DNA from 4 places in the Arthrobacter sulfonylureivorans genome. Region 4 is predicted to be linked to each of the others. Evidence: riboswitches for the same ligand, from Rfam matches in the RefSeq annotation. Region 4 holds a riboswitch; each other region holds the start of a gene.
The links. A riboswitch is a leader RNA that binds a small molecule or an ion and turns the genes downstream of it on or off. The one in region 4 is predicted to bind S-adenosylmethionine.
Positions count from the first base shown of each region.

Region 1: another riboswitch for S-adenosylmethionine. It lies ahead of MNQ99_RS18055 (LLM class flavin-dependent oxidoreductase); the one in region 4 lies ahead of MNQ99_RS15055 (hypothetical protein).
Region 2: another riboswitch for S-adenosylmethionine. It lies ahead of MNQ99_RS13040 (bifunctional o-acetylhomoserine/o-acetylserine sulfhydrylase); the one in region 4 lies ahead of MNQ99_RS15055 (hypothetical protein).
Region 3: another riboswitch for S-adenosylmethionine. It lies ahead of MNQ99_RS03195 (flavin reductase family protein); the one in region 4 lies ahead of MNQ99_RS15055 (hypothetical protein).

Region 1 covers NZ_CP093326.1:3,924,315-3,931,670, reverse strand. The annotation lists gene MNQ99_RS18070 (acyl-CoA dehydrogenase family protein) at 1-1,222, shown strand, start outside; gene MNQ99_RS18065 (acyl-CoA dehydrogenase family protein) at 1,413-2,687, shown strand; gene MNQ99_RS18060 (APC family permease) at 2,702-4,171, shown strand; SAM riboswitch class I at 4,236-4,327, shown strand; gene MNQ99_RS18055 (LLM class flavin-dependent oxidoreductase) at 4,415-5,818, shown strand; gene MNQ99_RS18050 (DUF1206 domain-containing protein) at 5,925-6,764, opposite strand; gene MNQ99_RS18045 (MmcQ/YjbR family DNA-binding protein) at 7,005-7,356, shown strand, end outside.
Region 2 covers NZ_CP093326.1:2,811,254-2,818,609, forward strand. The annotation lists gene MNQ99_RS13030 (extracellular solute-binding protein) at 1-1,136, opposite strand, end outside; gene metX (homoserine O-acetyltransferase MetX) at 1,344-2,414, opposite strand; gene MNQ99_RS13040 (bifunctional o-acetylhomoserine/o-acetylserine sulfhydrylase) at 2,495-3,820, opposite strand; SAM riboswitch class IV at 3,888-4,002, opposite strand; gene MNQ99_RS13045 (VOC family protein) at 4,204-4,845, shown strand; gene MNQ99_RS13050 (CPBP family intramembrane glutamic endopeptidase) at 5,001-5,780, opposite strand; gene MNQ99_RS13055 (PDR/VanB family oxidoreductase) at 5,891-6,847, opposite strand; gene MNQ99_RS13060 (amino acid ABC transporter ATP-binding protein) at 6,866-7,356, opposite strand, start outside.
Region 3 covers NZ_CP093326.1:654,050-661,405, forward strand. The annotation lists gene MNQ99_RS03180 (aldo/keto reductase) at 1-983, opposite strand, end outside; gene MNQ99_RS03185 (MDR family MFS transporter) at 1,074-2,711, opposite strand; gene MNQ99_RS03190 (aldo/keto reductase) at 2,894-3,883, shown strand; gene MNQ99_RS03195 (flavin reductase family protein) at 3,896-4,402, opposite strand; SAM riboswitch class IV at 4,445-4,559, opposite strand; gene MNQ99_RS03200 (prephenate dehydratase) at 4,670-5,539, opposite strand; gene MNQ99_RS03205 (hypothetical protein) at 5,644-5,847, shown strand; gene soxR (redox-sensitive transcriptional activator SoxR) at 5,862-6,371, opposite strand; gene MNQ99_RS03215 (zinc-binding dehydrogenase) at 6,469-7,356, shown strand, end outside.
Region 4 covers NZ_CP093326.1:3,262,129-3,269,484, reverse strand. The annotation lists gene MNQ99_RS15085 (anti-sigma factor) at 1-4, shown strand, start outside; gene MNQ99_RS15080 (tryptophan-rich sensory protein) at 65-868, shown strand; gene MNQ99_RS15075 (Dps family protein) at 994-1,554, shown strand; gene MNQ99_RS15070 (acyl-CoA dehydrogenase family protein) at 1,715-2,599, shown strand; gene MNQ99_RS15065 (PIG-L family deacetylase) at 2,596-4,050, shown strand; gene MNQ99_RS15060 (glycosyltransferase family 2 protein) at 4,047-4,841, shown strand; gene MNQ99_RS15055 (hypothetical protein) at 4,910-5,266, opposite strand; SAM riboswitch class IV at 5,295-5,426, opposite strand; gene MNQ99_RS15050 (helix-turn-helix domain-containing protein) at 5,851-6,177, shown strand; gene MNQ99_RS15045 (IS3 family transposase) at 6,222-7,028, shown strand; gene MNQ99_RS15040 (VOC family protein) at 7,034-7,345, opposite strand.

The DNA of each region.
Region 1 (7,356 bases), 660 kb from region 4:
TGAAGAAAACCAGCAGACCCGCCGTTCGCCCTGGACCGGACACGCCAGCCGCGAAGAACTCGCCCACTGGCAGCAGATCACCGAGGGCGTGGCCGCCGTGCTGAGCGCGGACGTGCTGGAGCGGGACCGCCGCAACGCGGACCCGCAGGCCGAAGTGGAGCTGCTGCGCAGTTCCGGCCTGTTCAACCTGATCATCCCCACCGCGTGGGGCGGCGGGGGCGGCCACTGGGAAAGCGCGCTGCACGCCGTTCGCATCCTGGCCCGCACCGATGCTTCGATCGCGCAGATCCTGGCCTACCACTACGCCAATCTCGGCGCCGTGGTGTTCTACGGCGACGCGCAGGTCCAGGAACGCCTGCTCCGCCGCTCGGCCCAAAGCGGCTGGTCCTGGGGCGACTCGGTCAACCCGGTGGACCCGAATCTGGAACTGGTCCCCGCCGGCGATGGCTACCGGCTGGACGGCGTCAAGCACTTCTCCACCGGAGCGTCCGTGGGCGACGCGATCCTAGTCAACGCCGCGGTCACGGCCGGACCCGACCAGGGCAAGTTCCTGGCGCTGGCGCTGGAACATGACCGCGCCGGGATCTCCTTCCTCGGCGACTGGGACGCGCTGGGCCAGCGCCTCTCCGCGAGCGGCTCCGTGAAGTACGACGGCGTGGCGGTCACCTCCACTGACATCATCGGCGAGGTGGGGGAGGAGCCCTTTTCCAGCCTGGTGACGCCGTACATCCAGTTGGCGTTCGGCAACCTCTACTTGGGCATCGCGCAGGGTGCACTGGAACGCGGGCGCCAGATCACCCTGGCGCGCAAGAACTCCTGGTTCCTCAGCAGCGCCGAAACCTACGCCCAGGATCCGCTGACCCAGCGGGTCTACGGGGAACTGGCGTCCCGCGTGGCAGCCGTGGAGGCCTTGGCGGACCGGACGAACGAACGCTTCGACGCCGCCATCGCCGACGGTGGGCAGCTGACGGTCGAAGCACGCGCCGACATCGAGATCGAGATCGCCCGGCTCAAGGTCGTCTCCACCGAGGTGGGCGTGGAGGTGGCCAACCGCATCTTCGAGGTGACCGGTTCCTCCTCCGCGAAAACCGAGGTGGGGCTGGACATCTTCTGGCGCAATGTCCGCACGCACACGCTGCACGACCCGGTGGACTACAAGAAGGTGGAGGTTGGCGCCCACTTCCTGCTGGGTGAAGTCCAGCCGATCTCGCTCTACACCTGATCCGTGCCGGGGCCCGCCCCGCGCAGCGCCCGTCCCGCGCAGCGCCCGTCCCGCGCAGCGCCCCCCCCCGCGAAGAACGCGTCACGCAAACGCATCACGCAAGACCCCTTCCGTGCAGAGCCCGGTCTGCGCGGCATCACCACCCGTCCCACCTCGGCCGTGCACGGCCGAGACCTCCAGGAGCACCACCATGACCGAAACCCTTGACCACGCAACCACTTCCCTCCACCCGACGCCGGCCTTCGAAGTGGCCGCCGCCAAGTACCGTCCGATCTTTCAGCGCATCGCCGCAGGAGCACTGGACCGTGAACTGGCCCGCGAGCTGCCGTTTGAGCAGATCGGTTGGCTGAAGGACGCCGGCTTTGGCGCCGCCCGGATCCCCGCCGAGCTCGGCGGCGACGGGTTGGGCTGGGAGGAGTTCACCGAACTGCTGATCCAGCTGGCCGCCGCGGACAGCAATATTCCGCAGGCGCTGCGCTCGCACATAGCCCTGGTGGAGGAGAACCTGTACCACCACGGCCGCAGCGGCGACCGCAGCAACTGGCTGCAGCGCTTCGCGTCCGGTGAGCTGGCCGGCAACGCGTGGACCGAACCGGGTGCCGGCGGAACCGCCACGGTGCTCTCCGAATCCGGCGGCAAGCTGGTGCTGAACGGGCGCAAGTTCTACACCACGGGCACCATCTTCGCCGACTGGATCGATGTCACCGCCAAGCGGCCCGACGGCTCGGACGTCTCGGTGATCATCTCCACCAAGACAGCCGGCGTGGAAACCTATGACGACTGGGACGGCTTCGGCCAGCGGCTGACCGGCAGCGGCACCACGGTGTTTACCGACGCCGAGGTGGACCCGGCGAATGTGTCAGCGTTCGCCGACCGCTTCCCGTACCAGACGGCGCTCTACCAGCACATCCTGCTGGTGGCCCTGGCCGGCATCGCGCAGGCGGTCACCACCGACGCGGCCACGAACGTGCGGGAACGCAAGCGGGTGTTTGGCCACGGCAACGCGCCGCTGGTCCGGCACGACGCGCAGATCCTGCAGGTGGTCGGCGGTATCAGCGCCAAGGCCTACGCCGCCAGGGCAACCACCCTGAGCGTGGCGCGCAGCCTGGATCGGGTGTTCGCCTCCCGGCAGGAAGGCGCCGACGCCGAGAAGGCGGCCAACATCGCCGTCGAACTGGAATCCGGCCAGGCCCAGATTGTGCTCAGCACGCTGGTGCCGCAGGCAGCCGGCGAACTGTTCAACACGCTCGGCGCCTCCTCCACCAGCACCGGCAAGTCGCTGGACCGGCACTGGCGCAATGCCCGCACCGTCGCCACGCACAACCCGTTCATCTACAAGTCCCGGATCGTGGGCGATTGGGAAGTCAACGCCACCGAACCCCCGTTCGTCTGGACGATCGGCGAGGCCAACGCCGACGCCGCGCGCCAGCCACACAGCCCCGCCGCCCCTTCCGCGGCAGTCTAAGAAGAAGGCCAGCCATGTCTGTTTCCAACCCCCAAACCCTCGCGGCCCCGCAGGCCGCACCCGCAGGCTCGCCCGACGCTGGAACCGCGCCGCGGCTCTCCGGCCGGCTCGGCGTCGCTAGCATCGTGCTGATCGTAGTGGCCGCCGCTTCGCCCCTGGGCGTCATCGGCGGAACGGTTCCGCTGGCCATCGCCAGCGGCAACGGCGCCGGTCTCCCGTTCATCTACCTGCTGGCCACCGCAATCCTGCTGTTGTTCGCCGTCGGTTTCACCACCATGACGCCGCACGTGCCGTCGGCCGGCGCGTTCTACAGCTACGTGGACAAGGGCCTGGGCCGCCGCGCCGGACTGGGCGCGGCCTTCGTTGCCTTGCTCTCCTACCTCGCGCTGGAAGCCGGTGTTTACGGGCTCTTCGCCCCGGCCGTCGACGAGGTGGTCCGCGCCTACGGTGGTCCCGCGCTGCCCTGGTGGGTGTGGGCCGCCGCCGCGCTGGTTGCCGTGGCGTGGCTGGGGCACCGCAACATCGAGTTGTCCGGCAAGGTGCTGGCCGTGCTGCTGGTGGCCGAAGTGCTGATTGTGCTGGTCCTGGATGCGGCCATCGTCTTTGGCGGCGGCGGGTCCGAGGGCCTCTCCGCCGGGTTCATTACCCCGTCCACCGTGCTGTCCGGGGCGCCCGGGATCGCGCTGCTGTTCGCCATCCTGAGTTTCATCGGCTTCGAAGCCACCGCCGTTTTCCGGGACGAGGCCCGCGACCCGGACAAGACGATCCCGCGCGCCACCTACGTGGCCCTCCTAGTGGTGGGCGGTTTCTATGCGCTCTCCAGCTGGCTGCTGATCAGCGTCTGGGGTGACAACGGGATTGTGCAGAAGGCCACGGACGCACCCGGGACCCTGCTGTCCGAGACCACCGCGCTCTACCTGGGCACGGCCGGCAGCCACATTGTCCAGGTCCTGCTCGCCAGCAGCCTGTTCGCGTGCATCCTGTCCTTCCACAACATCAGCTCCCGCTATTTCTTCCAGCTGTCGAGGAAGGGAATCTTTCCGCCCAAGCTGGCCAGCACCCACGCGAAGCACCGCTCTCCGCACCGGGCCTCGGGAGCGGCCACGGCCGTGGTGGCCCTGTTCCTGCTGGTCGCGGTGGTGGCCGGGTGGGATCCGATCGTGCAGTTCTACACCTGGTTCGCCGGCTTCTCCTCGCTGGGCGTGGTGGTGCTGATGACGCTCACCAGCGTCGCCGTGCTGGTCTTCTTCCGCCGGCAGGGAGCACCGGCCCGCAGCTGGAAGCGCTCCCTTGCACCCGCTCTTGGACTCCTGGGGCTGCTGGGGATCCTGGGCCTGATCCTGCAGAACCTCCCGACCCTGGTCGGCAACAGTGTGCCGCTGGCGATCGCCGTCGTCGTGCTGATTTTGGCCTGCTTTGGCGCCGGAGCAGTGGTGGCATCCAAGCGGCCGAAGGCCGCAGCCGGCGCCGCACCGACGTCGTAATTTCTTACCCCGCGTGACGCGGGGCATTTCCCTCCGCGGCGCCTCCGGGTGTCCAATGGAGGGGTACCCATCCAGAGCGGCCGAGAGACCTGGCTTGTTGACGCCGCAGCAACCCCCTCGATTCGAGGAAGGTGCTACCGCCAGGACCGATGGAGAAGCTCGATCTCTCGTTGGTTCCTCTAGGGCCACTGCATGCCCGCCGGGGATCGGCGCGGGCTCTTCTCATCAGTAAAGGAGCCTGACATGACCGTAAAAGACCCGCAGCGCCACGTCCGCCTCAACGCGTTCGACATGAACTGCGTTGTCCACCAGTCCCCGGGGCTGTGGCGTCATCCGCAGGACCAGGCGGACCGCTACAACGATCTGGAGTACTGGACGCACCTGGCCCAGGTGCTGGAGAAGGGCAAGTTCGACAGCCTTTTCATCGCCGACGTGCTGGGCACCTACGACGTGTTCGGCAGCACGAACGAAATCCCGCTGTCCGCCGGCGCGCAGGTGCCGGTGAACGACCCGATCCTGCTGGTGTCCGCGATGGCCGCCGTGACCAAGAACCTGGGCTTCGGGATCACCGCCGGCACGGCCTATGAGCACCCGTACCCGTTCGCCCGCCGGCTGGCCACGCTGGACCACCTCACCAAGGGCCGCGTGGGCTGGAACGTGGTGACCGGCTACCTGCCCTCCGCCGCTCGGAACATGGGCCAGGAAGACCAGCTGGAACACGACGAGCGTTACAACCACGCGGACGAATACCTCGAGGTGGTCTACAAGCTGCTGGAGGGCTCGTGGGAGGACGACGCCGTGGTCAAGGACCGCGAATCCGGCGTGTACACCGACCCGAGCAAGGTGCACGAAATCCGGCACGAGGGCCAACACTTCAAGGTCCCCGGCATCGCCATCACCGAGCCCAGCCCGCAGCGCACCCCGGTGATCTTCCAGGCCGGCGCCTCGGCCCGCGGCATGCGCTTCGCCGCCGAGAACGCCGAGGCCGTCTTCGTGAGCTCCCCGACCAAGGAGATCCTCACGTCCACCGTGGCCAAGATCCGCGACGCCGCCGAGGCTGCCGGCCGGGGCCGCTACGACATCCGGATCTACGCCATGCAGACGGTCATCACGGCAGCCACTACCGAGGAGGCGCAGGCCAAGTACCGGGACTACGCCTCCTACACGGACATCAACGGCTCGCTGGCGCTGCTCTCCGGCTGGACCGGCATCGACATGTCCCAGTTCGACCTGGACGACGTGATCGGCGAAGACGTGAAGTCCAACGCCATCCAGTCCTCGGTGGAGAACTTCAAGAAGGCCTCCGGCGACGCGGACAAGCCGTGGACCATCCGCCAGATGGCGCAGTGGATCGGCGTCGGCGGCTTCGGCCCGGTCACCGTCGGCTCCGGCGCCGAGGTGGCGGACAAGCTGATCGAATGGGTGGACGACACCGACGTGGACGGCTTCAACCTGGCCTACGCCATCACCCCCGGCACGTTCGAGGACGTCGTGGAGTTCGTGGTGCCCCAGCTGCAGGCCCGCGGTTCCTACCCCACGGACTACGAGCCGGGCACGCTGCGCAACAAGCTCTTTGGCCGCGGCGACAAGCTGCCGGAGAACCACAAGGCTGCCGGCTTCCGGCTGCACAACTCCTTGGTCCGCTGACCTCGGCCGGTTGCTGATAGCCGCTGAACCGCGGTCACCAGCTGAACCACGACGGCGGTGCGCCGCCCCTTATCGGGGGCAGCGCACCGCCGTCGGGCTTTCAGCCTTACATCTTCGCGTAGCGCGCCCGGGCACCCAGATAGAGCCCGTAGCAAATCAGGCCGACGGCCACCACCGCCAAGGCGGCAGGCCCGAGCGGCTGCTCGCGCAGCGCCTTGAGCGCACCATCCAGGCCCTTCACGTCCTGCGGGTCGTTCTGCACGGCGGCGACCGCCAACAGCAGCCCGAGCACAAACAAGGCCAGTCCCTTGCCGACAAAGCCGACGATGCCCACCCAGGTCACGGCGGTGCGGACTCCGCCGGCGGGCAGCGGTTTGAGGTCGGCGAAGAAGTTCCGGAACAAGCCCTTGATCACGTAGTAAATTCCGGCTCCGATGATCACCGCGCCGATCAGGAAGAGCACCACGGCGCCGCCCGGCCACTGCATCAGCTTGGTACTGGCATCCTGCGATTTCTCGCTGCTGTTGCTGCCGGAGCCCAGGGCAAAGCTGCCGAAGGTCACCGCTATGGCGCCGTACACGATGGCCAGGCCCACGGCCTTGGCACGGTAGCCCCACTTTTTCTTCTGCTCCAGGTTGCGGCCGCCGAATACCGCGTCGCTGACCTGCCACAGGGCCAGGGCCGCGGCACCCAGCATGCCCGCCCAGAGCAGGAACAGCCCGCCCGGGTTCTGCGCCAGACTGGAGGCTGCTCCCGACTGGTCCGCCTCGCCGCCTCCGCCGAAGGCCAGTCGCAGCGCGATCGCGCCGATCAGCACGTGCAGCAGCCCGCTGGCCGCATACCCGGTGCGTGCCACCCACTCAAAAGTCTTGGAGTCGGCGGCCTCCTCGGTCTTGTCCACAGCCTTGCCGGCCGCCCGCTTGGCCTCCCTGCCGGTGTCTGCCATGGCTCTCCTCTCATTGGGCCGGCCGCGCCCGGCACCTCGTGGCGCCCCCTGAGGAGCTGGTGCCGGCGCGCAAGCACCGCCGTTGTTCCCCGTGAAACATCCGTGAAACCATCCTGCCACCGAAGCCGCCGCCGCGCACCGGGGCGTGGCCAGGCTGACCGTCGCTCCAGCCCGCGCGGATCCTCGGCCTGGCCTGCGCAGCCCGTGACCGGTTGGGCAGGTAGCAGTAGGCTCGTGCCTATGGACGCCACCGCGCTGCGTGAATTCTGCCTCTCCCTGCCCGGGACGTTCGAGGACTTCCCGTTCGGCCCGGAGGCATCGGTGTTCAAAGTCCGTGCGCCCGGGCGGACCGCGAAAATGTTCGCGTTGTCGGACCTGCAGTCGCCGCGGTTGAGCATCAGTCTCAAGTGCGAACCGGTGCTCGCCCAACAGTTGCGCACGGCGCATCCGGAGATCACCGGGGCCTACCACATGAACAAAACGCACTGGAACGGGGTGCGCTGCGACGGCGCGCTGCCCGATGACATGCTGCGCGACATGATCGAGGACTCGTACGATCTGGTGGTGGCGTCGCTGCCGCGCCGGGACCGCG
Region 2 (7,356 bases), 450 kb from region 4:
ACATCGGTACGGACCGCGATCTGCGAATTGGCCACGGTGTACTCCAGCGAGTTCTCCTGGCTCATTACCTCAGTGAGGAACTCGAACGCGAGATCGGGATTCGCCGAATTGGCCCCTACCGCCAGTGTCCAACCGCCGGACATGCTGACCGCCCCGGGCTCCTGTCCGTTCTGCGTGGGGAACGGTGCCACGCCCATCACGTCGCCATACTCGGGCCAGTCCACCAACCCGCCCTCTTGCCAGAACGACGGCGAGTAGGAACCTTCTACCGTTCCGCCCAGTTTGTCCTCGGGAAACAGCTGACCGAAGACCATCTGCCACACGTTCGGGTCCAAGGCCTCGGCCGGCGTGACGGCCAGGTCCTCTTGATAGAGCGTCTGCAGGAAGGCCAACGAGTCGATGAAGCCTTGCGAGCCGACAACCCACTTGCCTTCAGAATCGTCATAGAGCGTGTCGCCGGTGCCATACAGCAGTTGGTAGAAACTCTGCATGACGGTGCCTTCGCCGGTGCCCGTGCCGGCGTAGAGATTGAACGGGACCACATCCGGTTGCGAGGATTTGATGGCCCGGGCCGCCTCCAGGATGGCGTTCCAGTCCTTCGGTGCCCAGGGAACGTCGACGCCGGCGTCCTGCAAGACGTTCTTGTTGTACCAAATGGCCCGTGTATCCGTGCCCAGCGGGACTGCATAGATACTGCCGTCGTCCGCGCGGCCGGCTTCTTTGGCTCCGTCGTTGAAATTCGCCCAGTCGTCCCACTCGGCCAAATACTGATCCAGATTCAAGAGATAGCCGGCATCCACATCCGAACGGATCTTGAAGGTGTCCTCGTAGAACACGTCCGGGGCGGTGTCCGGCGATCGCTGGGATAAGGCGAGCTTGGTCGCGTAATCTTCATCGCTGCCGGTGATGGGCTCCAAATTGACTGTCACGCCGTCGTGCGCAGCCTCAAAGTCGGCCTTCGCCTTCTTCATCACGTCATCCATCGTGGCGTTGGCCTCGGTGGTCTGATACACGATCCGCAGTGCGGAACTTTGGGAGGTTTCACCCTCCCCGCCCCCGCCCCCGCCGCCACAGCCGGCCAGCGCCAGCGCTCCGACGGCCAGCAAAGACACTTTGATTCGGTGATCACGCAGCATGGTTCCCCCTCGTCTGGAGGCTTCCGGGCCAAACGCCGGCGGCGTGGTCAGGGGCCTACCGGCATGCTACCGAGGGGCTCCATCGAATGGATTTATTCGTTCCAACCGTGATCAAACTGCAATGCTCAGTCGTCCGCGCCTCAGTCGCCACAGCCCTCGTCAAGATCCGGACACCCGCACTGGCAGTAGCAGCGGTCAGGCCTGCGGTCAGGCGTGCGGGAAAAACGCCTGGGTGAGGTCGTCGTGCAGCTGGTGGACGTCGGTCAGGAAACCGTCGTGGCCCAGCGGCGTTTCGATAGTGTGCACCTTGACCGATCCGGGCAGCGCTTCGGCCAACTGGCGCGACTGTTCCGGGAAGTACAGACGGTCGGAATCCACCGCCGCGATGAAGAATTCCGTCTCCTCGAGGCCGCCCAGGGACTGCTCCAGCGAGCCGCGGCCGCGGGAAATATCGTGGCTGACCAGGGCCTCGGTGAGCAGAATGTAGCTGTTGGCGTCGAAGCGGGAAACCAGCTTCTCCGCCTGGTAGTCCAGATAGCTTTCCACCGCATAGCGGCCTCGGGCCGACGGCGTGATGCCCCCGAACGGCTGCTCCTCCGCCTGCGCCGAGCGGCCGAACCGGTACTCCAGTTCCGGCTCCGAACGGTAGTTGATGTGCGCGATCCGCCGGGCGATGCCCAGTCCGGCTTCGGGGGCGGGACCGCCGTAGTAGTCGCCGCCGGCAAAGTGGGGATCCAGCCGGATGGCCGCGACCTGCGCCTGGGCAAACGCGATCTGTTCGGCGGTGCTGGCTGCCCCGCACGCCATCACAGCGCACCGTGCCGTGCGCTCGGGGAACGTTGCTGCCCACTCGAGCGCGCGAGCCCCGCCCATCGACCCGCCGAGCACGGCATGCCAGCGGCGGATGCCCAGCGCATCGGCGAGCCGTGCCTCGGCCCGGACTGAATCCCGGATGGTGACGAACGGAAACCGCGACCCCCACGGCGAGCCGTCCGGTGCCGGGGACGCCGGACCGGTGGAGCCGTAGCAGCCGCCAACCATGTTGGCGGCCACTACGAAATAGCGCTCCGTGTCGATGGTGGCACCGGGACCGACCAGGTCGTCCCACCAGCCGTCTTCGTCGGAGGCGCCGCGGGCCACATGCGTGCTGCCGGTCAGGGCGTGCTCGATCAGGACGGCGTTCGATGCATCCGCGTTCAGGGTGCCCCAGGTTTCGTAGCCCAGGACAACCTCGGGCAGATAGCCGCCGGCTTCCAGCTGCAGCGCACCAACAGGCATCCTGCGCAGGACGCCATCCGTCGCCTGATCCACCAGTTCCTGCGGTTGCACGATCGTCACGCTGCGTTCTACCTGCTTGCCTAGTGGTCCGAGCCCTTGGCGGCCCGGAAACCGGCCTCCAAATCGGCGATGATGTCATTGACGTTCTCGATGCCCACGGAGAGCCGGACCAGTCCGTCGGTCACGCCGGCGGTCAGCCGCTCCTCGGCCGAAAGCTGGGCGTGGGTGGTCGACGCCGGGTGGATCACCAGCGAGCGCACGTCGCCGAGGTTGGCCACATGCGAATGCAGTTCGAGGCCGTCCACAAAACGCTTGCCGGCCTCGATGCCTCCCTTGATCTCGAACGACACGATGGCACCAGTGCCCTTCGGACCGTACTTGCGGCCGCGGTCGTACCACGGGCTCGACGGCAGGCCGAGGTACGCAACGGAAGCAACGTCGTCGTGCGCTTCGAGGAACTCCGCCACCTTCTGCGCGTTGGCCACGTGGCGCTCCACCCGCAGGCTCAGCGTCTCCAGCCCTTGGGCGATCAGGAAGGCGTTGAACGGGGAGATGGCCGACCCCAGGTCGCGCAGCAGCTGCACGCGGGCCTTGAGGATGTAGGCCAGATTGGCGCCGAGCGCACTTCCGACGCCCAGGTCGCGGGCGAAGACCAGCCCGTTGTAGGTCTCGTCCGGCGTGTTAAAGCCCGGGAACTTCTCCGGATCGGCAGCGAAGTCGAAGGTGCCGGCATCCACGATCACGCCGCCGATGGCCGTTCCGTGGCCGCCCAGGTACTTGGTGGCCGAATGGAGCACGATGTCTGCGCCCCACTCGATCGGGCGGATCAGGTACGGGGTGGCCAGCGTGTTGTCCACGATCAGCGGCACGCCGTTCTCATGGGCGATGCTGCTGACGGCTTCAAGGTCCAGCACGTCCTGGCGCGGATTGGAGACCACCTCGCCGAAGAACGCCTTGGTGTTCGGCTGCACCGCGTCGCGCCACTGCTGCAGGTTGTCCGGATCCTCGACGAACGTCACTTCGATGCCGAACTTGGGCAGCGTGGTGCGCAGCAGGTTGTACGTGCCGCCATACAGGCTGGGGCTGGCCACAATATGGTCGCCGGCCTCGGCCAGGTTCAGGATGGAGAACGTGGACGCGGCCTGGCCGGAGGCCAGCAGCAGCGCGCCGACGCCGCCTTCCAGACTGGCGACCCGGGCTTCGACGGCCTCGCTGGTCGGGTTGCCGATCCGCGTGTAAATGGGAGCCAGTTCGGACAGGGCGAAGCGGTCCGCGGCGCTCTGGGCGCTGGGGAACACAAACGAGGTGGTCTGGTAGATCGGCAGTGCACGGGCGCCGGTGGCGGCATCCGGCTCCTGGCCTGCGTGGATCTGACGGGTTTCAAAGGACCAGTCTGCATTGGACATGGTGCAACTCCTTCAAGGGAAGGGGTCATCCGGGATCCGGCCGTGCCGGCATGTCTATCCCGGGTGTGACCCGCGCTTGCGCACCGCCTGGTGGCGGCTGCCTGGTCTTCACCCGGGGCACCCCACCGCGGTTGGAGGGTTGCCGGCCAGCAAACCGGGGTTTCACGCTGGCACTCATGACCTGGGTCCAGTCTCGGCGGAGAGCCCGCGCGGCCGCAACAATATGACACCTTATGACCGCCCGCGGGGCCACACTCCTGCCTCGGCAGGGACGCCGATACGTCCTTGGCTGTCAAGGGTCACCGTGAACAACCACCGCGAAAGCTCAGTGACTTAGGTCACCCTAAGTCGAGAGAGGGTTCACAAAGTGCCAAGATATGCCTATGCGCTTCGACCACGTTTCTTATGCTGTTGAGCCCGACGGTCTGGCTGCCACCTCAGAGCGGATCTCCAAAGCTTTGGGTATCGAGGCAGTCAAGGGCGGGGTGCACCCCCGCTTCGGCACCCGCAATATGATCTTCCCTCTGACCGACCACCATTACCTGGAAGTGGTGGAGGTCCTGGACCACCCCGCGTCCAACAAAGCCCCCTTCGGCCAGGCCGTGCGTGCCCGCTCCGAAGCCGGCGGCGGCTGGATGGGCTGGTGCGTCGAGGTGGACGATCTGACCCCGTTCGAGGAGCGACTGGGCCGTCATGCAGTTCCCGGAAACCGCAAGTTCCCGGACGGGCAGGAATTGAGCTGGCAGCAGATCGGCATCAAGGGCCTGATCGCCGACCCGCAGGTTCCCTACATGCTGCGCTGGGATGACGGCACCGAGGCGCTTCACCCGTCCAACGCCCGCCCGGCAACCGTCAAGCTGATCGGCCTGACCATTGCCGGTTCCTCGGAACGCGTGGCTGACTGGCTGGGCACCCCGGTGGATGACCTTCTCGATGACGTCAAGGTCGCTTGGACCGCACCGAACGGCACACCGGGCGTCATGTCGGTCCGCTTTGAAACCGCGAACGGCATCGTCGAACTCTAAGGTCCCGGTCTCGTCTGGCACGGTACCAAGGCTCGCGTTTTCCGCGGGGGCTCCCGTTCCGGCTTCTTGCTCCCACCCACGGTGGCGCAAGAGGCGGAACGGGAGCCTTTTGCATGTCCGGGGCAGCCCTTTGGCAGCCCGCTCGAAGTGCTGGCTTAGGTACCGATGCCGATGGCCGGGCCTACCAGCGCGTAGCCAACGAAGCCGGCAATATCCAACAGTGCGTGCGCAACCACCAGCGGCATCACCCGCTTGACCTTCGTATAGACATAGCCGAATACCAGGCCCATGAGGAAGTTCCCGATACCCGGCCCAATCCCCTGGTACAGGTGGTAGGTTCCGCGCAGGGCTGCGCTGACGAAGATCGTGGTCCAGATCCCCCACCCGAACTTGGCGAACCGGTTGAACAGGTACCCCACCATGACAACTTCTTCGAGGATGGCGTGGCGCAGCGCTGAGAGCACCAGCACCGGCACGGTCCACCAGTATTCGTCCAAGGCCGCGGGGACGATCGCGGTGGTGATCCCCAGCGCCCGTCCGGCGGCATAGACGGCCAGCGTGCCCGCACCCATCGCCAGCGCCAGCAGGAAGCCCAAACCGAAGTCCACCCGGGGCCGGGAGAAGGTGAACCCGATCGAGCGGAAGGCCGACTGGCCCGCCGAGGTCAGCAGGAACAGCACCAGGGCCACCGGCACCAGCGCGAAGATGATGCCGAGCATCTGGTACACAAAATCGAAGACTTCCCGCTGGTTCAGCACCGGGTTCAGCGTGGTCGTTTGCGAGGCCAGCGGAGCACGCGTCATCTTCTCCAGCAGGTTCACCACCGCGTAGACCGCTGATTGTCCCAGCGAGAGCCCGAGCACAATGAGCACCTCGGCCCGGTAGTACCCCAGCGTCCGCGGTGTGCTCGCGGTCACGACCTTCTGCTTGTCCATAGCCTCCATCTTGTCAAGGGAACCGGGGTCAGCGATATCGGGAAGGGATCCGTGTTCCGCCCTCCCCCGGCTTCGCATCGGCTTCCGTTGCGGCTGGCGGCTTTCCCTCCCTACAAGTCCAGCAGCAGACGCTTGCCCTTGCACCGGGAGATGCAGATCATCATGGTGTCTCCGGCCGCACGTTCGTCGTCGGACAGCAGCGAGTCCCGGTGGTCTATCTCGCCGCCCAATACCGACGTTTCACAGGTACCGCAGATTCCCTCCCGGCAGGAGTTCAACGGGTTGAACCCGACCGCTTCGAGCGCCTGCAGGATGGTTTCATCCGGACCAACTGGGATCTCTGTCCCGTCTGTCAGCTCGACAGTGAAGGCCGAATCTTCACCCTGGGTTCTTTCCTGAACGTCGCCGGAGGCGGCGAAGCGCTCACAGTGGAAACGTGCCGGGTCCTCCCAGCCATCCGCCAATGCCTGAATGACATTGAGCAGCGGCCCTGGGCCGCAGGCGTAGACATGGGATCCGGCGGGCGGGTCCGCCAGCAGTTCGGCCAGCGGATAGAAGCCGCTTTCGTCGTCTGCGTGGATGTGAACATCTCCATCAAGCGCCTGGATCTCCTCGAGGAACGCCATCGAAGTGCGGCTCCGCCCCAAGTAAACCAAGCGCCAGGGCACTCCAAGCGCTGCGGCCTCGCGGATCATCGGCAGCACCGGGGTGATGCCGATGCCGCCGGCGATGAAGACATAGCTGGCCGCAGGTTCCAGAACGAAGTTATTCCGCGGGCCGCGCACCTGGATCTTGGTCCCCGGCCTCAGCAGGTCGTGCACGTACGCCGAGCCGCCGCGGCCCTCCGGCTCGCGCAGGATGCCCAACCGCCAGGCCGAGCGGTCCGCGCGCTCCGAACAGAGCGAGTACTGGCGCAGGAGCCCATTGGGCAGGAGCACGTCGATATGCGAGCCGGCGTCCCACTCCGGCAGCTCCTCCCCCAGCGGGTGCTCGAGCTCCAACGAGACAACGTTGCTGGATTCGCGCTGGATCGAGCGGACCTCGACGTCGAAAAATTCTTCAGTCATGATTCACCCTTTGCCAAGTCAGGCCGCGGCCGGTTCGGAGAGCACGGAGGCAAGGAAGGCCTTGGTGCGTTCGTTCTGCGGGTTGGTGATGACCTCACGGGCCGGTCCCTGCTCCACCACATAGCCGTCCGCCATAAAGACCACCCGGTCCGCGACGTCGCGGGCAAAGTGCATCTCGTGGGTCACCACCACCATTGTCATGCCGGAGTTGGCCAGGTCCTTCATGACCTTCAGGACCTCACCCACCAACTCCGGGTCCAGGGCGGAGGTCGGCTCGTCAAAGAGCATCAGCTGCGGCTCCATGCACAGGGCGCGGGCGATGGCCACCCGCTGTTGCTGGCCGCCGGAGAGCTGGCGCGGATAGGCCTCGGCTTTTTCCGCCAGTCCTACTTTCTCCAGCAGGGCCATGGCCCGGGCCATGGCAGTGGCCTTCTTCTCCTTGCGGACCAGTCTGGGTGCTTCGATCAGGTTTTCCATCACCGTCATGTGCGGGAACAGGTTGAACTGTT
Region 3 (7,356 bases), 1.4 Mb from region 4:
AACTCTTCGGTGTCCACGTCGGCCCGGGTGGCTGCGTTGTAGCGCGGGCCGTGGACGGTGTCTTGGTTGATCAGCGCCTCCAGCCGCTGCAGCACGTCTGCATCCAGTGCCACCTCCGCGGCACCCAGGTCTTCGTCCAAATGGGCGATGCTCCTGGTGCCCGGCAGCGCGATCACGTGCTCTCCGCGGGACAGCACCCAGGCGAGGGCCAGCTGGGCAGGTGAGCAGCCGGCGTCGTCCGCGATGGCACGGAAGCCATCGAGCAGCGTCAGGTTCTGCGGGTAGTTTTCCGGCCAGAAGCGCGGCATGCCGTGGCGGATGTCCTTCTCCGGCAGCGCCGACGGCTCATCCAGGGTGCCGGTGAGGAATCCGCGGGCCAGCGGGCTGAAGGCGACGAAGGCCGTGCCGAGTTCCGCACAGGCTGCCAGCGTTCCCAGTTCCGGGTTGCGCGTCCACAGCGAGTATTCGGTCTGCAGGGCCGCAATCGGGTGCACCGCGTGTGCCCGTCGCAGGGTTGCGGCGGAGACCTCGGACAGGCCGATCGCGCCGATCTTGCCGGCAGCGACCAGCTCGGCCAGCGCGCCGACCGACTCCTCGACGGGGATGGTCTTGTCCCAGCGGTGCAAGTAGTAGAGGTCAATGTGGTCGGTGCGCAGCCGTTGCAGTGCCGCGTCGCAGGTTGCTTTGAGCGTCTCCGGGCGCCCGTCGATGACCCGCCGGCCGGCCACACTGGTCATCCCGCACTTGCTGGCCAGGAAAAACTCGTCCCGCCGCGGGCCCAGCACCTCGCCGATCAGCTCCTCGTTTGCGGTGGCCCCGTACAGCGCGGCGGTGTCGAAGTGCCGCACGCCCGCGTCCAGGGCATGCAGCAGAAGTTTCGCCGCATCCTCGCGGGCCGGCGGGACCCCGTACGCGTGGCTGAGGTTCATGCAGCCCAGCCCGATGCTGCCGACGTCGAGCGTTCCGATCGTTCGCGTAGTCATGCTTTCACGTTACATCTGTCCGGGGACGCACCGTGCCGCGGGCCCGCCGCCGGCTCACTCCTGCCGGCCCGCCGCCGGCTCACTCTCGGCTCACTCCGGCCGGTCCCGGCTGGCCGGGGTGCCCACTTCCTCCGAGAGCGGGATCTCCTTGACGAAGCAGGCGAGCACCAGCGCTGCGAGCACGATCGGCACCGCGTAAAGGTAGATCGGCGGCAGCGCCTGGGCGAAGGCATGCGCGATGAACTCCTGGGTCGGGGCAGGCAGCGATTTGAGCGCAGCGGGGCCGAGCGAACTGAAGCTTTGGCCACCGCCGGAACCAATGGTCGACACCAGGTCGTGCGGCGCCGTCGAGAATTGCTCGGTCAGGCGGCTGATGAAAATAGCGCCGAACAGCGAAATGCCGAAGGTGGCGCCGATCTGGCGGAAGTAGTTGGTGGCCGAGGTGGCCGTGCCCAGATCCCGGCGTCGGACGCTGTTCTGCACGATCAGCACCAGGTTTTGCATGATGGAGCCCAGCCCCAGTCCCAGCACCAGCATCCCGGCGGCGGTGAACGCGTACGGCGTGGTGTCGGAGATCTGCGAGAGCATGACCAGTCCGGCCGCGATCAGTATGGTGCCGATGATCGGGAAGATCTTGTAGCGGCCGGTGCGGGTCACCAGTTGCCCGGTGGCGGTGGTGGCTCCCACCATGCCCGCAGTCATGGGGATCATCATCAGGCCGGACTCGGTGGCGCTGGCGCCGTTGACCATCTGCAAGAACGTGGGCAGATAGGCGATCGCGGAGAACATCGCGATGCCCACGCACACGCCCATCAACGTTGGCAGCGTGAAGTCCCGGTCGCGGAACAGCCGCAGCGGCAGCACCGGTTCCACGGCCCGGCGTTCGGCCAGCACGAACAACACCGAGGCGACCACCGTGACCGCGCCGAGCACGATGATCACCGGGCTGTCCCAGGGGTAGGTGGTCCCGCCCCAGCTGGTGAACAGGATGACGGCCGCACTGGCGACCGCCAGCAGGAAGGTGCCCAGATAGTCCAGCTTGGGCCGCGGACCGCCAGGTTTACGCAGGTGCAGGGTGGTGGAGATGACGGCCAGCGCCGCGGCCCCCAGCGGCAGGTTGATGTAGAAGATCCAGCGCCAGTTCCAATGGTCGGTGATGAACCCGCCCAGCAGCGGTCCGCTGACCGAGGCGAGACCGAACGCCGCCCCGATCAGGCCCATGTACTTGCCCCGCTCGCGCGGCGAAACAAGGTCGCCGATGATCGCTTGGGCGCCGATCATCAACCCGCCGCCGCCAACCCCCTGGATGGCGCGGAAGGCGATCAGCTGCGGCATGCTCTGGGCCATGCCGGAGAGCATGGAGCCGCCCAGGAACACCGCGATCGCGAAGATGAAGATGCTCTTGCGGCCGAACAGGTCGCCGAGCTTGCCATAAATCGGCAGCCCGATGGTGGCGGCCAGAATGTAGGCGGTGATCACCCAGGAGATGTGCTCCAGCCCGTTCAAATCCCCGACGATCGTGGGCAGCGCGGTCGCCACGATGGTCTGGTCCAGCGCGGCCAGCAGGACGGCGAGCATCAGGCCCAGGAACACCACCATGATCCGCGGCTGCGGGGTGGCCGCGCGGTCCCGGATATGGTCCCGGTCCTGATCCGTGCGTGCGGAAACCGGTGCGGTTGAAGGACCGAAGGGCTGAGGGCCCCGGTCCGGGCTGGGAGGAACTGCCATGGTGAAACTTCCTGGCGGTGCGGGTGGCGCAGGCGGCCTGATGATGGTTGCCTGGGGACGCTATCCGCCCCGCGACTGCTACCGTACTGCCGTCCGCGGAGCGGCACAACCCCCGATTTCGGCACGGCTTTCGGCACGGCGCTGACGTAGGCTGGAAGCCTGCCCAGCGAAGGGACACACCAATGGACGACGCCGGATCCCGCCTGATCTTCGGCGCTATGGGTTTGGGCGGTGGCTGGGGGAGCGGCCCGTTGGAGGCAGCCGACATCGCCGCGGCCCACACGGCCGTGGAGGCGGCGGTGGACATCGGCATCAGGATTTTCGACCACGCCGACATCTATGCCCACGGCAAGGCGGAGGCCGCTTTCGGCCGCGTGCTGGCCGAGCGTCCGGACCTCCGGCAAACCATCCAGCTGCAGAGCAAATGCGGCATCCGGCTGCCGGTTCCCGGGCTGGTCGGCCAGTATGACTCATCCCGCGCGGCGATCGTGGCCGGCACCGAGGAGAGCCTGCGCCGCCTGCACACGGATCACTTGGACACGCTGCTGATCCACCGGCCGGATCCGCTGGCCCCGGCCGAAGAGATTGCCGCGGCGTTCAGCGGCCTCAGGCTCGCCGGGAAGGTCCGCCGCCTGGGTGTCTCGAACATGTCCGGCGAGCAGATGCGGTGGCTGCAGACCGCGCTGGACGAGCCACTCACGGTGAACCAACTGGAAATGAGCCTGTACCGGCGGGACTGGCTTGAATCAGGCGTGCTGGTCAACCACCCGGAAGGCGCGGCCGTCAGCTTCCCGCACGGCACCCTGGAGTACTGTGCTGCCCACGCGGTGGAGCTGCAGGCCTGGGGCTCGCTGGCGCGGGGCCGCTACAGCGGCCGGCCGGCGGAGCGTGCCGACGGCGCCGACGGCACCGCTGGCGACGGTGGTGCGGCAGCCGCGGATGGGGCGACGGCTGCTCTGGTCTCCGAATTGGCCCGGGACAAGGGCTGCACGCAGGAAGCGGTGGTGCTGGGCTGGCTGCTGCGCCATCCGGCCCAGATCCGGCCGGTCGTTGGAACCAGCAATGCGGATCGGATCAAGGCCTGCGCCCAGGCCGAGGAGATCGGCGCCGCAATGACCCGGCAGGAATGGTACGCGCTGTGGGTGGCGGCCCGAGGGCGCCCGCTGCCCTAAACGAACGCTGCCCTAGACGAACGCGGGCTGTACCAGCCGGCGGAACGCGGAGTCGTGGAAGACCAGCGGATCGTGGGCGCCGTCGTGCGTGCTCAGTCCGTGTACCTCCAGCAGCACCACCTGATGGTCACCGGCCGGGAACTCCTGATGCACTGAGCAATCCAGCCACAACGCTGCGTCGTTGAGGAATAGCGCGTCCTGGTCGGTGCGGTGCAGGCTCAGCCCGGCGAAGCGGTCGCCGTTCTTGGAAGCAATCTGGCGGCAGACGCCGTCGTGCTCCGTGCCCAGCACCGAAACACCGATCCGGCCGGCGTGCCGGACCAGCGGCCAGGTCCGGGAGGTGTTCTGGACAGCGAACATCACCAGCGGCGGCTCCAGCGAAACGCCCACGGTGAAGGAGGAGGCGACGATGCCTTGCGGCTTGCCGTCGATGACGGCGCAGAGCGCTGCGATTCCGGAGGGAAAGCGCCCGAAGGCGGAGCGCAGGGTGTTCGGGGTCAAGTCGTTGTGCAGGGACATGGCCATCCTTGGGACTCAGGCGCATCCGCTGCTGCCGGAGGATACGCGTACTTGCCTGCCGACAAACCCGGCGGGCCGAATCATCACCTGGAGCACCCCGCTACGGTAGAGGGTTGCCGGCCAACTAGCCAGGGCTGTGAAGTTGGCGCTCGTGATTCATTTCCAAGGTAAGAGCGGGACGTGGCCCCGGTCAAACGCGGGTAACAGTTCGTTAAGAACTCCGTCAAGAACTCCGCGTGCCAGGCATCGGCACGGGGCTCCGCTGCCTTAGGCGTCGACCGGCTGTTCCGCGTCGCGGTGCAGCCGGAACGGATGCGCGGGATAGACGCCCAGAATCCGGATTTCGGTGGTGAAAAATTCCAGTTCCTCGAAGGCATGGACCATTGACTGGTCCTCCGGATGGCCTTCGACGTCCACCATGAACATGGTGGCCGCGAATTCGCCGCCGACCATGTAGCTCTCCAGCCGGGTCATATTGATGCCGTTGGTCGCGAAGCCGCCGAGTGCCTTGTAGAGCGCCGAGGGAACGTTCCGCACCCGGAAGACAAAGCTGGTCACCGCGGGACCGGGCAGCTCCTCGCGGCTGGGCACGGGCCGACGGTCGGCCAGCACCACGAACCGGGTGGTGTTCGTTGGATCGTCTTCCACTTTCTCGGCGAAGACTTCCAAGCCATAAAGTTCTGCGGCCATGGGGGGCGCGAGCGAGACCTTGGTCGGATCGTTCCATTCGGCTACCTCACGGGCGGAGCCGGCGGTATCACCCGCGATGACCGGCGTCAGCCCCAAGCGGCGGATCAGCTTGCGGCACTGTCCCAACGCATGGATGTGGCTGTGCACTTCACGGGCCTGTTCCACCGTGGCCCCCGGAATGCCCAGCAGACTGAAGCGGATGGGCAGGAAGAATTCCTCCACGATCTGCAGCGTGGTCCTGGGCAGCAGGGCATGGATGTCCGCCACCCGGCCGGCGATCGAGTTGTCAATGGGGATCATGGCCAGTTCGGCCTCCCCGCTTGTGACGGCGGCGAAGGCGTCTTCAAAGCTGGCGCACGGCACCGCGTCCCAGCCGGGCCGGACCGCAAGGCACGCCATATGCGAGTTCGAGCCGGGTTCACCTTGGTATGCGATTGCTGGAGCCATGGGCGAAATTATCCCACCGGGACAGCCCGGGGCATTATTCGGCGGGGTCCGGCCGCCGTCACAAAGCCGGAGTGATGGAGCGATACGCCGATACAGTGGAGGGCGTGGAAGGATCCAACCCCCGTGCCGTTGCCCTCTGGCTCGCTGCCGCCGTCGTCGCCCTCTTCGCCGTCAGTCTGACCGTGATGCCGTCCATCATGGGGCTGGACATGATGCCGCCGCTGATCGTAATGTCTGTGGTGCTGCTGATCGGCGCCGGAGCGCTGGCCGGCATGGCTATTGCAGCCAGGCGGTCCGGGAGGCGGTAGGGCCGGCCCCCGGGTCAACCAAAGGGCTGGCCAATAGTGCTGGCTTCGGGGTCGTCCGCAGGACCAACCAGCGGACCCTTCGGCAACAGCCGGCGCGCTCCCGGGCCGTTTTGCCCCAGCCGGTCGGCCGGATTGTTGAGCGTGCAGGTTCGTAAGGAGAGGCAGCCACAGCCGATGCAGCCGGTGAGATCGTCGCGCAACCGCTGCAGTTCATCGATCCGCGCGTCCAGATGATCCCGCCATCCCGCAGACAGCCTCGCCCAGTTGGCCTTGGTGGGCGCCCTGTCCTGTGGCAGCGAGTCCAGCGCCGCCTTGATCTCCCGCAGCGGAATGCCCACCTGCTGCGAGACCCGGATGAACGCGACTCGGCGCAGCATGTGCCGCGGATAGCGCCGCTGGTTTCCGGACGTGCGACGGCTGCTGATCAGCCCTTCCCGTTCATAAAAATGAAGTGCGGAAACGGCAGCCCCGCTGCGCTCGGACAGCTCGCCGGGGGTCAGTTCCTTTAAGTTTGCCGCGGGCATGGTGATGGTCGCCCTCCATCCTCTTGACCTGAAGCCTAGTTGAGGTTGTCCACTGGGGAAATCCCGTAGTTGCGGACTGCAGACCCAAGGAGAAACTATGCACGCAATAGTCCAGCGCGAATTCGGCGGCCCCGAGGTTTTGGTCTACGAGGAGCTTCCGGATCTTGCTCCCCATGCCGGTGAGGTGCGCATTGCCGTCAGCGCCAGCGGTGTGCACTTGCTCGATACCAGCATCCGCAGCGGCACCAACTTCGGTGCGATGCCCCGGCCGGAGCTGCCGATGGTCCCGGGCCGGGAAGTGGCCGGTGTGGTGGACCGGGTGGGGCCAGGGGTGGACGCGCAGTGGCTGGGCAAGCGGGTGGCCGTTCATCTGGGCATGGCCAGCGGCGGCTACGCTGACCAGGCGCTGGCGGCAGTGGACTCCCTGCATGAGCTGACCGCGGGCCTGGGCTTTGACGCCGCGGTCGCTGCGATCGGCACCGGCCGGACCGCCGCCGGCATTCTCGACCAGCTCACGCTGAGCGCCGAGGACACTGTACTGATTCCGTCGGCCGCCGGCGGGCTGGGCATCCTGTTGGTTCAAGCGGCGCGGAACGCCGGGGCCACCGTGATCGGACTTGCCGGCGGGCCGGCGAAGGCGGCCCATGCGCTGAAGGCGGGCGCCGGCGTCGTTATTGATTACCGTGTCCGGGGCTGGCAGCAGCAACTGCGGAAACTCGGCCGCCCCACCGTGGTGTACGACGGCGTGGGCGGAGAGGTGGGGCGGATCGCCTTTGAGCTGCTGGCCGATGGCGGAACCCAACTGGTGTTCGGCTGGTCGTCGGGTGAGGAAAACACGTACCGGCACGAGGGGAAGACGGCGGTCACGGTGTTGGGGCCGGCCCTCACAGCGCGCGTAGGAGGGCTGCGCTCGCTGGAGGCGGAAGCGCTGGAACGCGCGGCGGACGGCACACGGACCCCGCTGACGGACACCGGCTTCCCGCTG
Region 4 (7,356 bases):
CTGACCGATATTCCATGGTGAACTCTCTTCAGCAATGATCACACCGACGAGGGCCGGAGGAAGCATGCAGCAACGAACGGGTATCAGGACGGGACTGGCGGTGCCGGTCCTTGTGCTGGTCAGCTCCCTGGTGGCCATCGTTGCCGCCTTCATGGGCAGCGGCGTGCTGGTCGGGACTCCCATCCAGGAAGCGGCGGGCGGCTGGCTGAACGAAGATTCCACACCGCTGGCTCCGGCCTCGCCGGCCTTCCGGATCTGGTCCCTCATCTACCTCGGTCTGTTCGCCTACGCGGTGTGGCAGTTGCTGCCGGCCCAGCGGCGGTCCGCCCGGCATGCCGCCCTGCGCCGCTGGGCGGTGGCCTCCATGCTCCTGAACGCGGCGTGGATCTGGGTGGTGCAGGTCGGACTGCTGGTGATGAGCCTTGCCGTGATCATCGTCCTGCTGGCAGTGCTGGCCCGCATCCTGGTGATCCTGGTCGGCACGCCCAACGGGGGAGTGCTGGACGCGCTCATCACCGACGGTACGTTCGGCCTCTACCTGGGCTGGGTCACGGTGGCCACGGTGGCCAATGCCGCGGCCGTCCTCGCCGCGTCGGGCGTAGACGGCTTCGGGCTCCCGGTGACCTTGCTGTCGTCGATCGTGCTTGCCCTGGCGGCGGCGGTCGGCGTCGCCACGGCGTTCTACAGCCGCGGCCGGCTGGCCCCGGCGCTGGCCACCAGTTGGGGCCTGGCCTGGATCGCCGTCGGGCGCGTCGACGGTGGATTGGTCGATCAAGGCACCGCCATCGCCGCCGGCATCTGTGCGGCAGTCGTGCTGATCACGGCGGTGGTCATCCGGGTGGTAGCCGGTACCGGCCCCCGCGATTAGTAAGCCTACTGAATTTCGCCCTTGGCTGACGCAGCGTCGTGCGACGGGACGTTTCAGGGGTTCGCCGCTAGGTTGGAAAACAGCAGGATGCCGACAAGCGGCATCGCCGAGCAAGGAGGTTTCTCATGGCGGAAACGACCGGATCTAAGGCAAGCTACACAGTTCCCGGCCTCAAGCTGGAAGAAGGCCGGAAGGTCGCAAAGATCCTGCAGCAGCGTCTCCATGCGCTCAATGACCTGCAGCTCACGCTCAAGCACGCCCACTGGAACGTGGTGGGCCGGGACTTCATCGGGGTCCACGAAATGCTCGATCCGCAGATCGAAAAGGTCCGCGCAATGATTGACGCCGTCGCCGAGCGCATTGCCACCCTGGGCGTCTCCCCGAACGGGCTGCCCGGTGCCCTGGTCAAGGAACGCAGCTGGGACGACTACGACATTCACCGTGCCGGCACCGCCGAGCATCTCGCCGCGCTGGACGTGGTCTACAACGGGGTGGTCGGCAACCACCGCAAGGCCATCGAGACCATCGGCGAGATCGACCCGATCACCGAGGACCTGCTGATCGGCCAGACCGCCGAGCTGGAACTCTTCCAGTGGTTCATGCGCGCGCATCTGGAGAACAGCGCCGGCGAACTGGCCAGCGGCGGCGAGAAGACGGAAAAGGGCGCGGCCAAGAAGACCAAGTAGCCGGCCGCACGCTGTGAAACATAACGGCGCCTTCAGGGTCCGGCAGCAGCTCCAGCTCGAGTGGGGCGCTGCCGGGCCCTTGTTGGCACAAGCTTCTCGGTGCGCGGGTGATCCGCTGCCGCTGCTCCCGATCCTCCGTGCCGCGCCGGACCCTGCGCCTTTGCCCGGAACCGGCAACACCTTGGCCCTGTGGGAGTTCCTCGCCGCGTTGGCCGCCGAGGACCTGACCGCCGCCCGCGCGGTAGAGCCGCATCTGGATGCGGCAGCCATCCTGGCGCAGGCCGGGGTGGAGCTTCCCGCGGGAATAACGTGGGGTGTGTTTGCGGCGGAATCGTCGGGCACCCGGTTGGACGCCAAGCCCAGCAACGACGGCGATGCCTGGCTTTTGTCGGGCACCAAGCCGTGGTGCTCCTTAGCAGCGCAACTGGACCATGCGGTGGTCACGGCCCATGTTGACGGCGGACGCCGGGCGTTCGCGGTGGACCTGACGCAGCCGGCGGTCACCGTTGAACCCGCCGAGTGGATCAGCCGCGGCCTGGCCGCCGTTCCCAGCGGCCCGGTGTCCTTCCAGCAGGCAGGTGCCACCCCGGTCGGTGGAACCGATTGGTATCTGCACCGCCCGGGTTTTGCCTGGGGCGGGATCGGCGTCGCCGCGTGCTGGTTCGGCGGGGCCGTTGGGCTCTTCCGTACCCTCCGGGCAGCCGCGACCTCGCGGACCCCTGATCAGTTGGCGTTGGCCTGGCTGGGCGAAGCGGACCGCTTGTTGGCGGCCGGTGCCGACGTGCTGGCCGCCGCGGCCGCCGCGGTGGACGACGGCGCCGCCGGTGCGGTCCAAGCACACCGCGTCCGTGGCCAGATCGCGGCGATCTGCTCACGGATCCTGGAGATTTGCGGCCACGCGCTGGGCCCGGCACCCATGGTGTGGGACGAGCAGCACGCCCGGCGGGCGGCTGACCTCAGCATCTACCTCCGCCAGCACCATGCAGCCCGCGACGACGCGGCGCTCGGCGCCATGGTCCTGGAACAGCCGGAGCCGGCGTGGTGACCTTCTCCCACATCGAGGCCGGAACCCCCGAAGCCGATTGGCAGGCGGCCGGGATCGACCGGCTGCCTGCGCTGGCCGAGGGCGTCGTCCCGGGGCGCGGCTGCCGGCTGGTGGTGGCCGCGGCGCATCCCGACGACGAGTCACTCGGTGCCGCAGGGCTGATCCACTCCTCGCTGGCCCGGGGAGCGGATGTCACGGTGCTGCTCTGTACTGCCGGCGAAGCCTCTCATCCGGATTCGCCAACGTACTCTGCCGCAGACCTGCGCAGGCTGCGGCTGGCGGAATTCCGTGCCGCGATGCAGGCCTTGGAAACCTCCGCCCAGGCCCAAGCCCAAGCCCAGACTCAGGACCAGGCCCAAGCACAGGCCCAGGCCGAAGCCCAAGCCCGGTCGGGCCTCGGGGCATCCGCCGGCCGGCTGGAATGGCAGTTCCTGGGCATCCCCGATGGGATGGTCGGCCAGCACGCCGACGCCCTGGATGCGGCCTTCGCCAAAGCCCTGGAGGGCCATGCGCACGCGGTCGTTGCTGCGCCCTACCGTCAGGACGGCCACCCGGACCATGAAGCGGTGGGTCGTGCGGCGGCCCGGTCGGCAACGGCCCACCGAGCGGACCTGCTGGAGTTCCCGATCTGGTACTGGCACTGGGCCGATCCGGAGGCCCAGACCAGCTGGACCAACTGGAAGGCTCTACCGCTGTCTGCGCAGGACGCGGCGGCGAAACAGCTGGCCCTGGCCGCCCACGCCTCGCAGACGCAGCCGTTGTCTCCGGCGGCCGGCGACGAGGTGCTGCTCAGCGAGGCATTCCAGGAACACTTTGACCGCGGTGTCGAAGTTTTCGAGTGGACCCCGGCTGGACCCGCCGGCTCGGAGCACGCCGAGCATATCTTTGACCGGCTGTACCGCGGCGACCCGGACCCGTGGAACTACTTGTCCAGTTGGTATGAACGCCGGAAGCGGGCCGTCACTCTGGCGGCCCTTCCCGCCGAACGGTACGGCAACGCCTTGGAGGTTGGCTGCTCCATCGGCGTGCTGACCGCCGAGCTCGCCGCACGCTGCGATCGGCTGATGGCGGTGGACGCCAGCGGCGTTGCACTGGACCAGGCACGCCGCCGGCTGGCGGAGTATAAGAACGTAGAGCTGGTGCAGGCGCAGTTGCCCGCCGGCTGGCCAAGCTCCGCCGCTGATGGCCTGGACTTGGTGGCCATCTCGGAAATCGGCTATTTCCTGAAAGAAACGGAGCTGCGGGAGCTGCTTCGGAAGGTGCAGGAGACCCTGAACCCCGGAGGCCACCTGCTGCTGTGCCACTGGCTGCATCCGATCGATGGCTGGGAACTGGACGGCGAACAGGTCCACGCGATCGCGAAGGAGGCCACCGGCTGGGACGTCGTCGCCCTGCACCGCGAACGGGACTTCCTGCTGGAAGTGCTCCAAGCGCCGGAGCGCGCGCAGTGACCGCCGCGCCCGTGGCCGGCCCCACCGGGGTCATACCCGCAGACTCTGCCGCCGGGGGCCGGGACTCGGCCCCCACGCTGCGGCGCATCGCCGTCGTTGTTCCGGTGCATAACGAGGAGCAACTGCTGGGAAAATGCCTGCGCCGGCTGCGGCGGGCCATGGACGTGCTCCGAGCCGCGCGGCCGGAGTGCGGCGTGAAGCTGGTGGTAGTGCTGGACCGGTGTACCGACCAGTCCGCCAAGATCGCCCGGCATGCGGCCCGGGCGGATGGGCGGATCGCCGTGCTGGCGGGCGACTTCGGCTCCGTCGGTGCCGCGCGGGCAGCCGGAGTCTGCGCCGCGCTGGAGGCCGATGGCCGCAATGCCGCAGCCGAGGAGACCTGGCTTGCCTGCACTGACGCGGACACCTTAGTGCCGGAAGACTGGCTGACTTCCTTTGCGCTGCTGGCCAACGCCGGAGCGGACGCTGTGGCAGGGACGGTGGAACCCGAGACCTCCTCCCTTGCGCCCGGGCTACTGCGTGCCTGGCGCGACAACTACGCCGGACAGGAACCGAGTACCAGGGTGCACGGCGCCAACCTCGGTGTCCGGGCGTCTATGTACCTGGCTGCCGGCGGCTTCCCTGCGCTCGCAGAACATGAGGACGTCCGGCTGGTCGAGGCCATCCGGACGCTCGGCGGCCTGGTGCTGCCGGCGGCGCACCTGCAGGTCACCACCTCGGGCCGGCTGCAGGGCCGGACTCCGGGCGGTTTCGCCGGCTATCTCGCCAACTTGGAAGCGGCCGGCAGCTGACAATGCTTCCGCGCCCGAGCAGGCGCGGAAGCGTTGTCAGGCCACACCTTAGCGCCGGCGTGTCCGGTCTAAGCCCGGCACTCCACTGCCTTGCCAACCGGTCCTAGGTTGAAAAGGCGTCGGTCCACGATCGTCTCGATCGTCAGCACACTAAACCGCGCGTACCAGGTGATGTCGCCGCAGGGGAGGGCCAAGGCCTCGGCGAGGCCCGCCGTGTCATGGTGCCAGTAACACCGCTCCTGGCCCGCGTCGTCCAGACGGACCGTTCCTTCTGCCTCCAGATGAACGGCGACCGGAACTCCAACATCGTCGTGGAGTGCTTTCCGGGCCTGGATCCAATGGACGTTGTGTCCCGGGCCGAACCACGAGCACGGTTCCGTCCTAGTCTGGGGCTCATCGTTGGCTCGGTTTGGGTAGTTGGCCATGCCAGTTCCTTTCAACGGTCCGCCACCGCGGACGCTCTTGCCTGTTCCGGTTGGGGACAGGCCGCTTCTTCATCCGAACCACCCGTGAGGTTGGGGTTGGTGTGCGGCCATGTCGGAGCATTGCCCTCCTTGCCGGAGGGCGGGCGCGCGTCTCGTGAAGCTGCTTTCAGCCTATGTGCCGTCTCTGACAAAATTGCGAGGTATGGCTCGCCTGCGCAGCGGCGGCGGCCGGCAGTTGACGCGGCGTGGTCAGGACGCCGGGCCGGATTGCAGGATTTCCAGGTAGTGCGGGTTCTGCATGATGCCCAGCACGTTGCCGAACGGGTCGACTACCGAGGCCGTGATGAAGCCGTGCCCCCGCTCTGAACTGCTCCCCGAAAGTTGGACTGAGAAATTAGTTCTGACTCTCGGGGAGCAGTTTTATGCAAGACAGCAGTTCGTTATCTGAGGAACAGCGCGAAGCCGCGGTAGCGTTGTTCGAGACCGGTTGGGGTGCTAAGTCCGTGGCAACAAAGCTAGGGGTCCGGGCAAAAGCTGTCAGCCGGCTACATCAGCGGTGGAGAGTGCGCGGAGGTTCGACACTAGTGACCAAGTCAACCAAGCGGCGGTTTTCGTTTGAGTTCAAGCTCGCCGTCGTGCAGCGGTATCTGGCGGGAGAGGGCAAGGTTGCTCTCGCAAAGGAGTTTGAGCTGTCCTCTCCGGATCTGATCAAAAAGTGGGCTCGATACTACCGAAATGACGGTGAAGACGGCCTGCGCCCGAAACCAAAGGGACGACCTAAGTCACCTCCCGAGACAGGGGCGCAGCCAGAGTCCGAGTTGCAGCGGTTGCGCCGTGAGAACGAGCGCCTACGGGCAGAAGTCGCTTTCCTGGGAAAAGTGCAGGCCTTTAGGGACGAGGAACGGCGCTAAAGGTCCGCGCCGTCATCGCCCTCAAGGCCGAACACCGCCTCAACGTGCTCCTGGACGTGGCCGGGCTGGCCCGCGCAACGTTCTTCTATCACCAGGCCCGCCTGCAGACTCCCGATCCGCAAGCCTCCCTCAAAACCGCTATCACCAAGGTCTTCAAGGACAACCACCGCAGGTACGGACACCGCCGCATCCATACAGAATTACTCAAACAAGGGTGGACGATCGCGAAGAAGACCGTGCTGAAGCTAATGCGTGGCCTCGGGCTGGTCTGCAAAGTCCGGCGCAAGAAGCGCTACAACTCCTATCAAGGCGAGCAGGGCTCTGTTGCCCCGAACCTGCTGAACCGGGAATTCGACTCCGAAACCCCGAACGAGAAATGGGTTACTGACGTGACCGAGTTCAGCGTCGGCGACCGGAAGCTCTACCTCTCACCGGTCATGGACCTCTTCGACCGCCAGATCATCTCCTACACCATCGGCATGTCACCGAACCTTGCCCTCACCAACGCCTCGCTGCGAATGGCGTTGATGACGCTCGAGGGCGGGCAGAAACCAATGGTGCATTCAGACCAGGGTTTCCAGTACCAGCATGTCTCGTGGCGCGATCTCCTGAAGGGCGCCGGCGCGATTCAATCAATGTCCCGCAAAGGCAACTGCTACGACAACGCCGTAATGGAGAACTTCTTCGGCCACCTCAAGGAAGAACTCTTCAACCACGTCCGATTCCTCAACACCAACGCGCTGGAAACAGCACTGCACGACTACATCCGCTGGTACAACACCGAAAGGATCTCAACAAAGCTCAAGGGCCTGAGCCCGGTGCAATACCGTGCTCAGGCCCTCGCGGCTTAGGCTCATTAGTTGGTCCAACTTTTGGGGACCGGTTCAGCTTCGGTGACCGGCTCCAGTTCCGTGGCGCCCTTCTCGAGCAGCCGACGGCGAACGGTCTGCACATCGTCCACGTGCCAGTAGAGGATGGCGCCGCCCGGATCGATGCCGTGTCCCGCCGGAGCATGCCTCGTGTCGATCAGCCCGAGCTCATGCTCGTAGTCGCCGATCCGGAATTCGGCATAGCCTAGCCGCTCGAAATACGGCTTCTTGCCGAGTAGGTCCGAATACCACTCCACGGCCGCCGGCAGATCAGACGTCCAGTAGCTGACCGTGCTCATTCCTCGCAGCA